2 regions of the Janibacter cremeus genome follow, and region 1 is predicted to be linked to the other one. Evidence: riboswitches for the same ligand, from Rfam matches in the RefSeq annotation. Region 1 holds a riboswitch; the other holds the start of a gene.
The links. A riboswitch is a leader RNA that binds a small molecule or an ion and turns the genes downstream of it on or off. The one in region 1 is predicted to bind S-adenosylmethionine.
Positions count from the first base shown of each region.

Region 1 (7,414 bases):
ACGGCTCGCCCGTCCCGCTCGTCGCCGACATCGGTTCCGGCCTGCTCGCCCCCGACCCGCTCCTGCCCGACGAGCCGGACGCGACCACCGCCCTGCGACAGGGCGCGACGCTCGTCACGGCGAGCGGCGACAAGCTGCTCGGCGGGCCCCAGGCGGGCCTCGTCCTCGGTGACGCCGACGTCGTCGAGATCCTGCGTCGACACCCGCTCGCCCGGGCGCTGCGCATCGACAAGCTGACCATCGCCGCGCTCGAGGCGACCGTGCGCGGGCCGGCGACACCTGTGACGGCGGCGCTGCACGCGAGCGCCGACGAGCTGCGCCCCCGGGTCGAGCGCCTGGCCACCGGGCTCGGCCGCGGCGTCGTGGCCGTCGAGGGGCGGGTCGGTGGCGGCGGCGCCCCCGGGGTGCCGCTGCCCGGCTGGGCGGTCGAGATCCCCGTCGCCGCGGTCGAGCGACTGCGCACCCCGCCTCCCGGTGTCCCTGCCGTGCTCGCCCGGGTCGACGAGGGCCGCGGCCTGATCGACCTGCGCTGCGTCCCCGCCGACCGCGACGGTGACGTGGAGGCGGCGGTGCGCACCGCCCTTCGTGATGGGTCGGACGCGCGGCCCGGGGCCGGCGAGCCGCCCCCTTCGTCATGAGGCGGGTGCTGGCGACGGCCGGGCACGTCGACCACGGCAAGTCCACCCTCGTGCGGGCACTGACCGGACGCGACCCGGACCGGCTGGCGCAGGAGCGCAGACGCGGCCTGACCATCGAGCTCGGCTACGCGTGGACGACGCTGCCGAGCGGGGCCGAGGTGGCCTTCGTCGACGTGCCGGGGCACCAGCGGTTCGTCGGCACGATGCTCTCGGGTCTCGGGCCCGCGCCGACGGTGGTCTTCGTCGTCGCCGCGGACCAGGGGTGGCAGGCGCAGAGCAGTGAGCACCTCGCGGCGGTCCGGGCGCTGGGGATCACCGACGGGCTGCTCGTGCTCACCCGGTGCGACCTCGCCGACGCCGACCAGCGGGCAGAGGTGCGCTCCCAGGCGACCGGGCGGCTCGCGGCGGCCGGCCTGGACGTGCCGGTCTGCGAGGTCTCCGCCGTGACCGGCGACGGACTGGACTCGGTGCGTGACGGGTTGGACGCGCTCGTCGACCGCATGCCGAGGCCCGATCCCGACGCGCCGGTGCGGTTGTGGGGCGACCGGTCCTTCTCGATCTCCGGGGCGGGCACGGTCGTCACCGGCACCCTCGGCGCGGGCACGCTGCGCAGCGGTGACCGGCTGACCCTCCTCGACCACGGCACCACCCGCGGGGTGACCGTGCGCGGGCTGCACAGCCAGGACGCCGCCCGCGAGCAGGTCGGGCCGGTCTCCCGGGCCGCGGTCAACCTCCGCGGGGTGGAGGCGGACACCGTGGGCCGCTCGCTCGTCCTGCTCACCCCGGATGCCTTCGAGCTGGCCGACGTCGTCGACGTCGCCCTGGCTCCCGTCGACGAGGACGAAGGGGGTCCCCCCGGCGGACCGGACCGCTCACCCCCGCAGGTGGCGACGCTGCACGTGGGGTCCGCGGACGTCAGCGTGCACGTGCGTCCGCTCGGTGCCGGGTTCGCTCGGTTGACCTCGGGGGTGGTCCTGCCGTGGCGGGTGGCCGACCGGGCGATCCTGCGGGACCCGGGCAGCCGCCGGCTGTGGTCCGTGCGGGTCGTCGACGTCGACCCCCTCCCGTTGGCTCGCCGGGGCGCGGCCAGCCGGCGCGCCGAGGCGTTGTCCACCGGGGACCCGGCGGCCGTGCGGCTGCGCTCACGGGGCGCCGACCGGGTGGACGTGCTGGGCCGGCTGGGTCTGACCGCCCCCTCCGGCGCCGTCCGGATGGGCGACTGGCTCGTGGACGGGGCCACCCTGGCCGACTGGCAGGCGCGCCTCGTGACGGCCGTCCGGGAGCACCACCGACGCGAGCCGTTGAGCGCCGGGATGCCGGTGGCCGAGGCGGCCCGCCACCTCGGGCTGGCGGCGCACCTGCCGACCGCGCTCGGTCACGAGGCCGTGCGGACGCTCATCGGTCCGGCCGGCCTGGCCCTCACCGACGGGAACGTCCACGACCCGGCGGCGGGGGGACTCGGCGCCGCGGAGGCGGGCGTCGCGGCCGTCGAGGAGAGGCTGCGGGCGACCCCCTTCGTCGCTCCGGAGCGCGGTGAGCTGGCCGACCTCGGGCTCGGTGCCACCGAGCTCGCCGCCGCGGCCCGGCTCGGCCGGCTGCTGCGCCTGCCCGACGACGTCGTCCTGCTGCCCGACGCACCGGCTCGGGCCATGCGGGTGCTCGCCGGGCTGGAGCAGCCCTTCACCCTCAGCGCAGCGCGGCAGGCCCTCGGCACGACCCGACGGACCGCGGTGCCGCTGCTGGAGCATCTCGACGCTCGCGGCTGGACCCGACGGGTCGACGGGAGTCTGCGCGAGGTCGTGCGCTAGTCACTGGCCGGACAGCACGTCGCCCGGCCTGCAACACCCCCTGCGGGCTGCAGACCGGACGACGTGCGCTGACTCCGCTGCCGGTCGGAGTCAGCAGTGGCGCTGGCTGACCGTGGTGATCAGCCGGCGGCCAGCTCGAGCGTGGTCCGCACCGGGACGCCGTTGGTGAGGTTGTCCGCGACGGGGCAGTGCGTCGCCACGGCCTCCTCGAGACGGCGGTAGTCGGCGTCGCTCTCCGGGCCGGTGAGGGTGACCTCGAGGTCGATGCCCCGGAAGCCCGGCCGCACGCCCTCGGCGGTGCCGAAGAAGCCCCGCAGGTCGATGTCGCCGGCGAGCGCGACGTCCACGCCGTCCAGGCGCAGGCCCAGCTTCTCCGCCCACACCTGGTAGGTGATGACCGTGCAGGAGGCGAGGGCGCCGAGCAGGTGCTCGACCGGGTTGGCACCGAGGTCGGTGCCACCGAGGCCGGCCGGCTCGTCGATGGTGAAGGTGTGCTGACGCGCCGAGAGGGTGACCTCCGTGGCCGTGCCGCGCACGAGGGAGCCCGTGAGCGAGGTGGTCAGCAGGTTCGGGTCGTTGGTGGTCTCGTCGATCGTCTGGCTCATGGCATGACTCTTTCGTCCAGGGCTCAGGTGAACCCGCGCTTGACACGGCCGGTCGACCGCGTCCAGGTCCTCACCCGGGGCACCCCACCGAGGGTGGAGGGTTGCCGCCCAGCAAGCCGGGGCTTCACGCTGGGACTCATGACCAAGACATAACGTCACATACTGCGACCCATAATGTCCAGTTATGAGTCGGGGGGTCCGGCATCCGGACGCCGGGGGGTCAGGTCGACCGTGAAGAGCGGCAGGAAGAGCTGCGCGAGCGGTCCGATGGCCACGGCGTAGAGCACGGTGCCGACACCGACGACACCGCCGAGGAGCCACCCGACGGCGACCACGCTGACCTCGAGCCCGGTGCGCACCAGTCGGATCGAGCGCCCGGTCACCCGCGCCAGTCCGGTCATCAGGCCGTCACGCGGGCCGGGACCGAACTGCGACCCGATGTACATGCCCGTCGCGATGCCGTTGAGGACGACACCGCCGACCAGCAGCGCGATCCGCCACCCGAGGGCCTCCGGCGCCTGCAGGAGGGAGAGGACGAGGTCCGCCGACGGGCCGATGAGCAGGGCGTTGCCGATCGTGCCGACGCCCGGCTTCTGGCGCAGCGGGATCCACCCCAGGAGGACGAGCAGCGAGACACCGATGACGATCGTCCCGAAGGTCAGCGGGACGTGCTTGGCGACGCCGACGTGCAGGACGTCCCACGGGATCTGCCCGAGCGTGCCGCGGATGACCATCGCCATCGACGCGCCGTAGAAGAAGAGCCCGACGAGCAGCAGCGGCAACCGAATGCCGAGCCGGCCCGCACGCAGCTGGGCGAGGGGGCCGATGTCGGCGAGCTCGCGGTTGCGCACGCGCGGCGGCGCCTGCGGGGGCGGTGGGTCGGGGAGCGGCATGGCCCCAGTCTCGCCCACGACCCGGGGTGGGCGCTCAGGACCCGTCGTCGGGCTCCGGGCGAAGGGGGGACGGGGCGCTGCTGAACCATCCCCGGCTGTGGACCGGGCAGCGGTCCTCCTCGTGGGCCCGGGCACCGGCCGGGCCGCCCACGAGCGCGCGGCTCGCCCAGCGGATGCGACGGCGCAGGAGGACCACGAGCAGCGCGAGCGAGAGGACCAGCGGCGGCCACAGCGGGCTCGGGCCGAAGTCGGGCGGGAGGTCGTACCCGCCGTCCCCGAGACCGGCGGCGCGCTCGAAGTGGTTGCGCGACAGGGGGAAGATCAGGCTGTCGACGTAGTACGCGGTCGGCAGCGCCAGTGGGCCACCGACGACCGTGGCGACGGCCCACTGGTCGACGTGCCGGGACTCGTGCCGCGCGATCGCCTCGACCAGATCCGGTCTGGCATTGGTGTCCGACCCGAACCGCACGTAGGACTCCTGGCCGGGCAGCGGGACGCCGGATACGTCCAGCTGGCCGATCCAGCTGACGAAGACGTCCCCGACGACGCTTCCGCCGCCGTGCGCGGTCGGGTCCGGGGGGAAGGCCACGAGCACCGCCGACCCCGAGCAGTGATCCATCCCCGCCGCCCGCGTGCCCAGGAGCATGACTCCGCTGACCGGTGCGTTGATCACGGCGCGTGTGCGTCCCCACAGTCCCGGCACCGAGTCCGGGGTCGGCGTCTCGGCCACCACCTCCTCGGCTCCGCTGGCGAACCGGGCACTGCACTCGTCCTGGACCGCCAGCTGCGTGCGGGCCGCCGCGCCGACGAGCAGCAGCGCCCCGAAGCCCGCGACGACGACGGTGCCGACCCGCTGGCGACGGCGGCAGGCCGTGCATGCCGCCGCGCGCCTGCGGCGGCGACGGCGCACGGGGGGCAGTAGCCAGAGGAGGCCGAGGACCCCGAAGCACAGCAGGAGCGCCGCACCCCGGACCGACCGGAGCACCCACGAGCGTGAGGAGGAGTCCGCGACGTGGCTCCCGCCCTCCATGGCGTCTCCCCTTCATGAGGCCGCTCCCGACGGCGGCTGCTCATGAGATTACCCCGCTGGCCGGGGCCCAACCGGAGCGCAGGGACCATCGTCAGTCGCCGACGACCCTCTTGCCGCGGGCGACGACCTTCTTGTCCGGTGCGAAGACGACCGACGGGTCCTTGTCCGCGTAGTCGAACTGGTTGAGGAAGTAGCGCATCGCGTTGATCCGGCCACGCTTCTTGTCGTTGGACCTGATGACGATCCACGGGGCGTGCTTGGTGTCGGTCCGCTCGAACATCGCCTCCTTCGCCTCGGTGTAGGCCTCCCACTTGTCGAGGCTCTCCAGGTCCATCGGTGAGAGCTTCCACCGGCGGACCGGGTCGATCTGCCGGATGGCGAAGCGGGTGCGCTGCTCCTGCTGGGTCACCGAGAACCACAGCTTGGTCACGTGCACGCCGGCCTCGGCGAGCATCCGCTCGACCTTGGGCGCCTGGTCCATGAACTCCTCGTACTGCTCGTCGGTGCAGAAGCCCATGACCCGCTCCACGCCGGCACGGTTGTACCAGGAGCGGTCGAAGAGGACGATCTCACCGCGCGTGGGCAGGTGCCGGATGTAGCGCTGGAAGTACCACTGCCCCTCCTCGCGCTCGCTCGGCCTGGTCAGCGCCACGACCCGGGCCCCTCGGGGGTTGAGGTGCTCGGTGAAGCGCTTGATCGTCCCGCCCTTGCCGGCCGCGTCGCGTCCCTCGAAGAGGAGGACGAACCGGCGTCCGGTGTCCTGCGTCCAGTACTGGAACTTCAGCAGCTCGATCTGCAGCAGGTACTTCTCGACGTCGTAGTCGTTGCGCGTCATCAGCTCGTCGTAGGGGTAGTTCTCCCGCCACGTCTCCACCGCCTTGCCGTCCGGGGCGATGAGCTGCGGGTCGTCGCCCTGGTCGTCGCGGACCGTGTACCCCTCGGCCGTGAGCCGGTCGATGTACTCCCGGAGATTCTGCTGCATGGTTGACCAATACCACGTCTGGATGTCGCGCGGGTGTGCGCGCACGCGATCGGGTGGGGCCGTGGGCCCCCTGCTTCAATGACGTCATGGAGCAGCACCGCAGGTACTGGGAGGACACCTACCTCTTCGAGGTCGACACCGAGGTCGTCGGGGTGCGCGAGGAGCCCGCACCCGGCATCGCGGTGCGCGACGGCATCGTCCACCCGAAGGGGGGTGGCCAGCCCGACGACGTCGTCACCGTGGACACGCGAGCGGCCTCGGTGAGCAAGGAGACCACCACCGTCTGGCTGCACCCCGAGGGTGCGCTCCCGGCCGTCGGTGACGTGGTGCACGTCGCGATCGACCCCGTGGTGCGCCGCCGCCACGCGGCGCTCCACTCCGCGGGGCACCTCCTCGACGCCTGCGTCCAGCCCCTCGGCTTCGTCAACGTCGGGCTGAGTCACACCCCGGACCAGGCCTTCCTGCTCTACGACGTCGACGGTGGCACCCTCCCCGACGGCGAGGAGGCCAAGGCCGCCCTGATCGAGGCCGTCCTCGCCCGGGCCGGCGAGCTAGTCGCCGCCGACCTGCCCTACGGGGCCGAGGTCGACGCGGAGGGGGTGCGCCGGGTGACGATCGAGGGCCTGCAGACCGACCCGTGCGGAGGCACCCACGTGCGCACCACGGGTGACCTCACCGGCATCCGGATCACTCGCGTGCGCACCAAGAAGGGACAGCTCAAGCTGAGCTACACGGCAGAGCACGCGTGACCCGTCCGCGCCCGGCCCAGCAGCGTTCCGGGGCGGGTCGCCACCGCTGACCGCGCGTGCGAGGGTGGAGGCATGAGGTGGCCCTTCGACAACACCTTCGTCCGCGACCTCGGCTGGCTCGGGGCGCGGGTCGAGCCGGTCCCGGTGCGCTCCCCCGAGCTGCTGGCACTCAACGAGGAGCTCGCCGCCGAGCTCGGCCTCGACCCCGCCGGACTCCGCTCCCCGGAGGGGGTGGCGGTCCTCGCGGGCAATGCCCTCGCCGAGGGCTCCGAGCCGATCGCCCAGGCCTACGCCGGTCACCAGTTCGGCCAGCTCACTCCGGTGCTCGGCGACGGCCGCGCGCACCTGCTCGGCGAGGTCGTCGACACCCACGGCAGACGCCGGGACATCGCGCTCAAGGGGTCGGGACGCACCCCCTTCTCCCGGGGTGGTGACGGGCGCGCGGTCACCGGCCCGGTGCTGCGGGAGTACCTCGTCTCGGAGTTCATGCACGCCGTCCACGTTCCGACGACCCGGTCCCTGGCCGCCGTCGCGACCGGCGAGCGGGTCCTGCGCGGGCGCCCCCTCCCCGGCGCCGTCCTCACCCGCGTCGCCGCCTCGCACCTGCGGGTCGGCACCCTCGTCCTCCTCGCCACCCGGGGCAGCCGCGAGCAGCTCGCCGACGCCGTCGAGCACGTCCGGGCCCGGCACTACCCCGACCTGCCGCCGC
Region 1 is NZ_CP115184.1:2,376,992-2,384,405, forward strand. Features, by position in the region: gene selA (L-seryl-tRNA(Sec) selenium transferase) at 1-638, shown strand, start outside; gene selB (selenocysteine-specific translation elongation factor) at 635-2,446, shown strand; gene O9K63_RS11240 (OsmC family protein) at 2,566-3,051, opposite strand; SAM riboswitch class IV at 3,082-3,195, opposite strand; gene O9K63_RS11245 (YczE/YyaS/YitT family protein) at 3,234-3,944, opposite strand; gene O9K63_RS11250 (hypothetical protein) at 3,979-4,974, opposite strand; gene ppk2 (polyphosphate kinase 2) at 5,066-5,956, opposite strand; gene O9K63_RS11260 (hypothetical protein) at 6,043-6,705, shown strand; gene O9K63_RS11265 (protein adenylyltransferase SelO) at 6,778-7,414, shown strand, end outside.

Region 2 (7,414 bases), 1.4 Mb from region 1:
GCGACTCGATGAGCGTCCACGTGTCGCTGTAGCCACCCGACTGCGTGTAGGTGTCGAAGGCCCAGTCCCGCAGATCTGCCTCGCCGTCGGCGAGCCGCTGCTGGAACTGCTCGAGCTGCTGCTGCGCCTCGTCCACGTCACGCTTGGCCTGCTCGTACTTCTCGCGGGCCTCCGCCTGGCGCTGCAGCAGGGTGTTGACGCGCTCCGAGTACTCCTTCAGGCCCGCGACCGCCTCGGCGATCTCCTTGTTGTCCTCGGCCAGCTTCGCGGCGAGGCGCTCCGCCTCGGCAACCTGCTCATCGAGGCCCTCCTCGCTCAGCGGCGCTGCGTGGTCGCCCTCGCCGGGATCGCCGTCGGCGCTCCACGCCGTGGTGGGGGGCGGGTCGTCGGTCGGAATCGCCGCAGCAGGGGGTGCGAATGCAATGCCTGCGGACAGGCACAGGGCGACCACTGTCCGAACGGTGCCGTTCGGACGTCGCCGGAGCTGGGGCATGGAGTCTCCTCGAGGGCAGTGAACCAGCGAGTAGTCTAGAGCGGCATCTCCTACTGCGGAAGGGGGTGACCAGCGCGCACCGGTCAGGCCTTCGTCGAGGTCCCGGGGGCGCTCTTCCTCGCCGTCGTCTTCTTCGCGGCGCTCTTCCCGGTAGGGGTCTTCCCCGACGTGGACGCCTTCGCGGACTTGCCGTTGCCGCTCCTGCGTGTCCGCAGCCTCACCCGGATCGTGGACGCCTTGCTGCTCGTCTCGAGGTACGGCTGCTCCTCGACGAGGGTGGACAGCTTCTGGTGGCCGAAGGCGCGGGGGTCGAAGTCCGCGTGCGCGCGGGAGAGGTGCTGTCCGAGCGTCCCCAGGGTGCTCCAGCCGTCGTCCCCCGACGTGGCGTTGATCGCCTTGGTCAGCGCCGACTGGAGGTTGATCGCCGTCCCCGGGGCCTCGTGGTCACCGCTGGGGGTCGTGGAGGTCCCTTCGTCCTCGCCGTCGGCCTCGTCGCGGGACTGGTCCTGCAGCAGCTCGAGGTAGATGAACTGGTCGACGGCACGGCGAAGGGACTCTGGCGTCTTGCGCATCCCGAGTCCGTACACGCGTTTCCCGGACTCGCGCAGACGGGTGGCCAGACGGGTGAAGTCGGAGTCGGAGGAGACGAGGGCGAAGGCTTCCACGTGGCCCTGCCACAGCAGGTCCATCGCGTCGATGATCAACGCGGAGTCGGTCGAGTTCTTCCCCACGGTGTACGCGAACTGCTGCACGGGCTGGATCGCGTTGCGCTGCAGCTCGCCCTTCCACCCCCCGAGCTGGGTGGTGGTCCAGTCCCCGTAGGCCCGCTTGACCGTGGGCGTGCCGTACTTGGCCAGCTCCTCCAGCACGGCGGAGGTGTGCTTGCTGGAGACGTTGTCGCAGTCGATGAGCACGGCGATGCGGGTGGAGGTACTGGCGTCGGCATCCATGTCGGCAACCTATCGCCCGGGTCAGCGTGCCTGCTGCCCCAACCACTCGTCGAAGGTCTGTCGGCCCAGTCGTGTCCCGGGACGCGCCACCAGCGTGCCGTCCCGCATCGCTCGACCGAAGGAACCGGGGAAGGGGACCTCGATGACGCGGGCGCGACTCCCTTCATGCTGCAGCACCCGCCGGGCCATGTCCGCCACCCGCAACTCCTGCGGACCGGCGATCTCGGGACCGTCCCCCTGCGGTGCCTGCTCCGCCACGTCAACGAGCAGGCCGGCTACCTCGGCGGTCGCGACCGGCTGGGAGCGCATGACGGGGATGGCGAAGACCGGCCCGATCCTGGTCCGGGCCATCACCTGCTGCGCGAAGTCGTGGAACTGGGCCGCGCGCACGACGGTGCCGTTGGGCTGGGCGAGGACGAGGTCCTCCTGGGCCTGCTTGCCGGCGTAGTAGCCGAAGGGGGCCTCCCGGGCGCCGATGATCGACACCGCCACGTGGTGGCGGATGCCGCAACGACGACCGGCGGTGACGAGGTGCTGGGTCACGGTGCGGAAGAAGTCGACGGATGCGCGTGCCGAGACGGTCTGCACGGAGGTGGCGTCGATGACGGCCTCCACCCCGGTCAGCCGCTCATCGATGCCGACGCCGGCATGCAGGTCGGTTCCCGTGGAGCGGGCCAGGACGACCGCGTCGTGGCCACGGCCACGCACCGTCCAGACGACGTGGCGCCCGACGACGCCCGTTCCTCCGGCGACGGCGATCCTCATGCCTCCATCCTCCTGCGCTGCGCGGGCGTTGTCACTGGCCTACTCCTGACCGGGGCGCCCTCGCTGCTTCTTCAGGTCCGAGCGCCGCCGCTTGGCGTCGAGTCGGCGTCGCTGGGACCCGCGGGTGCGCTTGGTGGGCCGGCGCGGTGGGGGAGGAGGGGCCAGTGCCTCCCGGAGAAGGTCTGCCATCCGCTCGCGGGCCGCGGCGCGGTTGCGTCGCTGGGAACGGTGCTCTGCGGCATCGATGGTCAGCACCGTGCCGACGAGGCGACCGGACAGGCGTGCCAGGGCGCGGTCGCTTTGGCGAGCGGTCAACGCGCTCGTCGTGCCCACGTCCAGGGAGAGCTGGACCCGGGAGTCGGTCGTGTTGACGCCCTGGCCGCCGGGGCCCCCGGCACGGCTGAACTGCTCGGACAGCTCGGCGCCGGGGACCACCACGCCGTCGGGGATCCCCGGCCCGGGAGGGACGCGGAGCTCGCTCATCCCGCCAATGATGTCACTCCCGGACCAGCACGACCTCGAGAGGCGGCGGCGCGTGCAGTGTCTGGGCGATGACGCAGTACTGCTCGGTGAGGTCGAGCAGCTTCGCGGTCGTCGCCTCGTCGGCGTCCGTGTCGAGCGCGAACTCGAGGCGCACGCCGGTGAGGCCGACCGGTGCCTCCCTGTCGACGCCGAGGGTGCCGCGCCCGTCCCAGGTGCCGATTGCCCGGATCGTGCCCGAGCGCAGGGTCACGCGCATCGCGGTGGCCACGGAGCGCAGGGTCACCCCCGCGCAGGCGGCGAGTGCCTCGAGCAGGATGTCCGCGGAGCAGGCCTCGCTGCCGTCACCACCGGCCACCGGGTGCAACCCCGCACGGGAACGCCCACCGGCTCCGTCGATGACGGCCGCGATGCCGTCGTCGGCGAGGTGCACGGAGGCCGAGCTGGTCACGAGTGCCTGCTCCGGCTCGTCCCGGTAGAGCTGCTTCAGCGGCTTCTGCAGGGCCCTCAGCTCCTCCGCCGTGGGCAGCGCCCTCGCGTCGCTCATCGGGACGCTCCGACGAGCTCATCGGTGGAGCGCAGCTCCTCGGTCAGGTCCGTCTCGAGCTCGCGCACGATCGGGATGACCTGTCTGCCGAACCTCTCGACGTCCTCCCGGACGTGGAGGAACCCCGTGAGGACGAGGTCGATGCCGACCTTCTTGTACTCGATGATCCGCTCGGCAACCTGCTCGGGAGTGCCGATGAGGCCGGTGCGGAACCCGTCGTTGTACTGGACGAGGTCCTTGAACTCGCTGTCGGCCCACATGCCCTTCTTGTCGGCCGTGGCACTGCCCGCCTGCTTCACGGCCTCGCCGAAGTCGTTGACCTTGTCGACGTCGGCCCTGGCGATGATCTCGTCCACGACGGCCACGGCCTCTGCCTCGGTGTCACGGACGACTGCGAACCCGTTGAGCCCGAAGCGGACCCGTCGCCCGTGCTTGGCGGCCTGCTCGCGCACGGCCGCGACCTGCTCGGCTGCGCCCTCGATCGTCTGGCCGTTCATGAGGTACCAGTCGGACAGCCGGCCGGCCATGGCCTGGGCCGAGGTGGAGTTGCCGCCCTGGAAGATCTCGGGATCGGTCTGCGGCTGTGGCCGGAAGGTGACGTCCCGCGTGCGGTAGAAGTCACCGCGGTAGGTGAAGCCCTCCTGGTCCCACAGCCCCCGCAGGACCTCGATGAACTCCTCCGCGCGGCGATAACGCTCCTCGTGGTCGAGCCAGTCGAGACCGAGCTCGGTGTACTCCTTCTTGAACCAGCCGGAGACGACGTTGAGCGCCAGTCGGTTCCCGCTCGTGGTCTGCGCCGTGGCGGCGAGCTTGGCGAGGATGTGCGCCGGCCACTGACCGGGGTGCACGGCGGCGATGACCTTCAGCCGCTCCGTCGCGGCGAGGAGGTCGAGTGAGAAGGACACCGACTCGTGCTGGGCATCGGCGCCGTAGGACGCGAGGTAGCGCACCTGGGTCAGGGCGTAGTCGAAGCCGACCTGCTCGGCGGTACGGGCGACGTCGCGGTTGTACTCGGGGGAGTGGTCGGTGCGCTGCTCGATGTCGGAGACGACGAGGCCGCCGGAGACGTTGGGCACCCAGTAGGCGAAGTTCAGGGGGTCGGGGAAGGCCACGGTCAGGCTCCGTTCGGGGTCGTGGTGAGGGCGGTCAGGGGGTGGTAGCCACCGGCGTGGTGCACGAGTGGCGGGCGTCCGGTGATGTCGGCGGTGTCGACTCGCGCGACGGCGATGAAGCTGTCGCCCACGTCGACGAGGTCGACGATCTCGGTGACGAGGCGCGCTGCGCCTCCGTGGATGAGTGGGAGACCTCCCTCGTCCACGGACCAGGTGCCGTCCTCGACGAAGCGGCGGTCCCGGTGGCCGGCGAACCTGCTTGCGACGGAATGCTGCTCGTCCGACAAGAGGTGGAGCGCAGCCCTGCGGGACCGGCTGATGGTCGCCAGGGAGCTCGACGTCTTGGAGATGTTGAAGCTGACGAGCGGTGGGTCGACCGAGACCGAGACGATCGAGATGGCGGTGAAGCCGACGTGTCCGGCGCTCGAGCTGCCGGTGACGACCCAGGTGCTCGCGGCGGCGCCACGGAAGACATCACGCAGGTCGAGTGGTTCGAGGACGTCGACGAGGGGAGTGCTCATGGTTCCTCCTCAGGAGGTGTGGGTGAGTGCAGGCGTGATCGCGCGTGGCCGGGCCACGTCATGACGAAGGGGGCTCCTCGCCCCGGGCGAGAAGGCTCGGGGGGAGCGGCGGCGGCCGTCGTCAGATGGCGCGACAGGCGCTGACGCCCCGACGCATGAGGTCGACGATGCGGCGGCTGAAGAACTCCTGCTCGAGGGCAGGGCGCAGTGGAGTGGTCACAGCGGACACGGAGTGGTGCATCGATCCTCCATCGATCCTGGCGTGAGCACCTGCCCCGGAGGGTGGTTGCTGCGGCGTCGTCGAGCCAGATCTCTCGGCCGCTCTGGATGGGTGCTCCCAGTAGAAGCCCCCAACCGCTCGCCGGTCAATTCGTGTCTCGCCAGTTGGGCCGGGCGTCCACAGCCGTACAGCTCATCGCGCCGGCATCCACAGCTTGTCGAACTGCTTCCCGCACGCGTTGCGGGACAACGATTCTGGAGATTGACGAGCAACCGAGAGCGGGGGAGTGGCATGGCCCGAGGCACGACGATCCACGACGTCGACGAGATCAACCACATCGAGCTGACCGGACGGATCAGCGGTGCGCCCACCACGCGGGAGCTGCCGAGCGGTGACGAGCTGGTGACGCTCCGGCTCGTCGTCACCAGGGACGCCGGCGGTCCGGTCGACACCATCGATTGCGCCTGCTGGACGGCGGTCGCACGACGGGCTGCGGCGCGCTTCGTCGACGGTGACCGAGCGCGGGTCGAGGGGGCCCTGCGTCGACGGTTCTTCCGCACCCCCGGTGGTCCGGCCAGCCGGTACGAGGTCGAGGTGCGCCGGCTCGTGCGCGACCGACGCTGAGGTCAGGTCAGCGGGCCGCGAGGATCCAGGAGGTCATCTGGTTGTACGGGGTCGGGATGCCGTGCTGCTGACCGAGCGCGACCACCCGGTCGGCGAAGAGGGCGACCTCGGTGCGACGACCGGCCACCACGTCCTGGAGCATCGACGTCTGCCCGTCACCGGGGAGTCCCCTCAGGACGCTGTCCCAGCGGGCCAGGTCGGCGTCACCGAGGCCCACTCCCTCCGCCCCGGATACCGCGATGACCTCGTGGGCCAGGGCGAGCATGAGGGAGCGGGCCGGACCCTCGTCGATGAATGCCGCGTACGGCCTGCGCAGGACCGCCGAGGCCTGGTTGATGGCGGTGTTGACCATGAACTTCCACCACATCTCGTGGCGCATGTCCGCGGGGGTCTGCCACTCGAGACCAGCAGCGTCGAGGGCGGCACCCACCGCGTGCACCCGCTCGGTGGCGGCCAGCCCGGGTGTCGTCCCGATCACGAGGTGGCCGGGGGAGAGGTAGGTGACTTCGGATCCCTCGCGTCCGGCCGCCATACCGAGGGCGATGCACAGCAGGACCCCGTCGCTGCCGAACCGCTCGGCGATCGTCATCTCGCTGTCGAGCCCGTTGAGCACGGAGACGAAGGTGGTCCCGGGTCCGACGAAGGGGGCGACGTCGTCGAGCGCGGCGGCCAGGTCGTGGTGCTTCACAGCGACGACGACGAGGTCGGCACGGAAGTCGTCCACCCCCGGCTCGACGATCCGTGCCCGCAGTGGTTCACCGTTGACGTCGATCGGGTCGCGACGCAGCCTGGCGGCCCGGTCGCCGGATGCGACGAGTGCGGTCTCCATGCCCCCTTCGACGAAGTGCGCGGCGTACATGGCTCCCATGGCGCCCGCGCCCACGACGGCCACGGTCCTGATCTGCGTCTCGGTCACACCGACAAGGTAGGACACCCCGACGGGCCCGGTGGCGGACCGTTCCGCTCAGGGCGACGCACGCAACCGCTCCAGCAGGGCCACTGCGTCGTGCGGGGCGTGGCCCTTGGCGTCGTTGTCGAAGTAGACGTGGACGTCGGCTCCCTCGGCCGCCCACGTGCGGCACCGGTCCGCCCACGTATCGAGGGCCTCGGAGGAGTAGCCGCTGGTGTACAGCTCCGTGTCGCCGTGCAGGCGCACGTAGTGGAAGTCGGCGGTCGAGTCGCCCATCCGTGGCCATCGACCGGCGCTGTCCGCGACGACCATGCAGATGCCATGGCGACGCATCAGCTCCCGGGCCTCGGGGGAGTCGAAGCTCGGGTGCCTCGGCTCGAGTGCGTGGCGGACCGGTTGGTCGATGGGGACGTGCGGGGCGGGCCGGCCGAGCACCCGATCCTCCCGCAGCTTGCCGTCGTGGCGCGCCGCGAGGTCGACCGTCTGCCCGATGGTGCGCGGGAGGAGGTCGAAGAAGGTGGTCAGCAGCGCCTCGTCGTAGGCGAGCCGCTCGGGCAGCTGCCACAGGATCGGGCCGAGCTTCTCGCCCAGCCCGAGCACCCCGGAGGCGAAGAAGTTGGCCAGCGGCGACTCGACATCCCGCAACCGCTTCATGTGCGTGATGAAGCGGCCTCCCTTGACCGCGAAGCAGAAGTCGTCGGGGGTCTCGTCCCGCCACCTGGCGTACGAGGTCGGGCGCTGCAGCGAGTAGAACGAGCCGTTGATCTCCAGCGAAGGGAGCTGCTCGGCGGC
Region 2 is NZ_CP115184.1:1,015,358-1,022,771, reverse strand. Features, by position in the region: gene O9K63_RS04710 (D-alanyl-D-alanine carboxypeptidase family protein) at 1-493, opposite strand, end outside; gene O9K63_RS04705 (NYN domain-containing protein) at 577-1,443, opposite strand; gene O9K63_RS04700 (SDR family oxidoreductase) at 1,465-2,208, opposite strand; gene arfB (alternative ribosome rescue aminoacyl-tRNA hydrolase ArfB) at 2,248-2,691, opposite strand; gene O9K63_RS04690 (OsmC family protein) at 2,705-3,235, opposite strand; gene sfnG (dimethylsulfone monooxygenase SfnG) at 3,232-4,347, opposite strand; gene O9K63_RS04680 (flavin reductase family protein) at 4,350-4,868, opposite strand; SAM riboswitch class I at 5,114-5,202, opposite strand; gene O9K63_RS04675 (single-stranded DNA-binding protein) at 5,380-5,712, shown strand; gene O9K63_RS04670 (ketopantoate reductase family protein) at 5,720-6,628, opposite strand; gene O9K63_RS04665 (DUF72 domain-containing protein) at 6,677-7,414, opposite strand, start outside.
Region 2: another riboswitch for S-adenosylmethionine. It lies ahead of O9K63_RS04680 (flavin reductase family protein); the one in region 1 lies ahead of O9K63_RS11240 (OsmC family protein).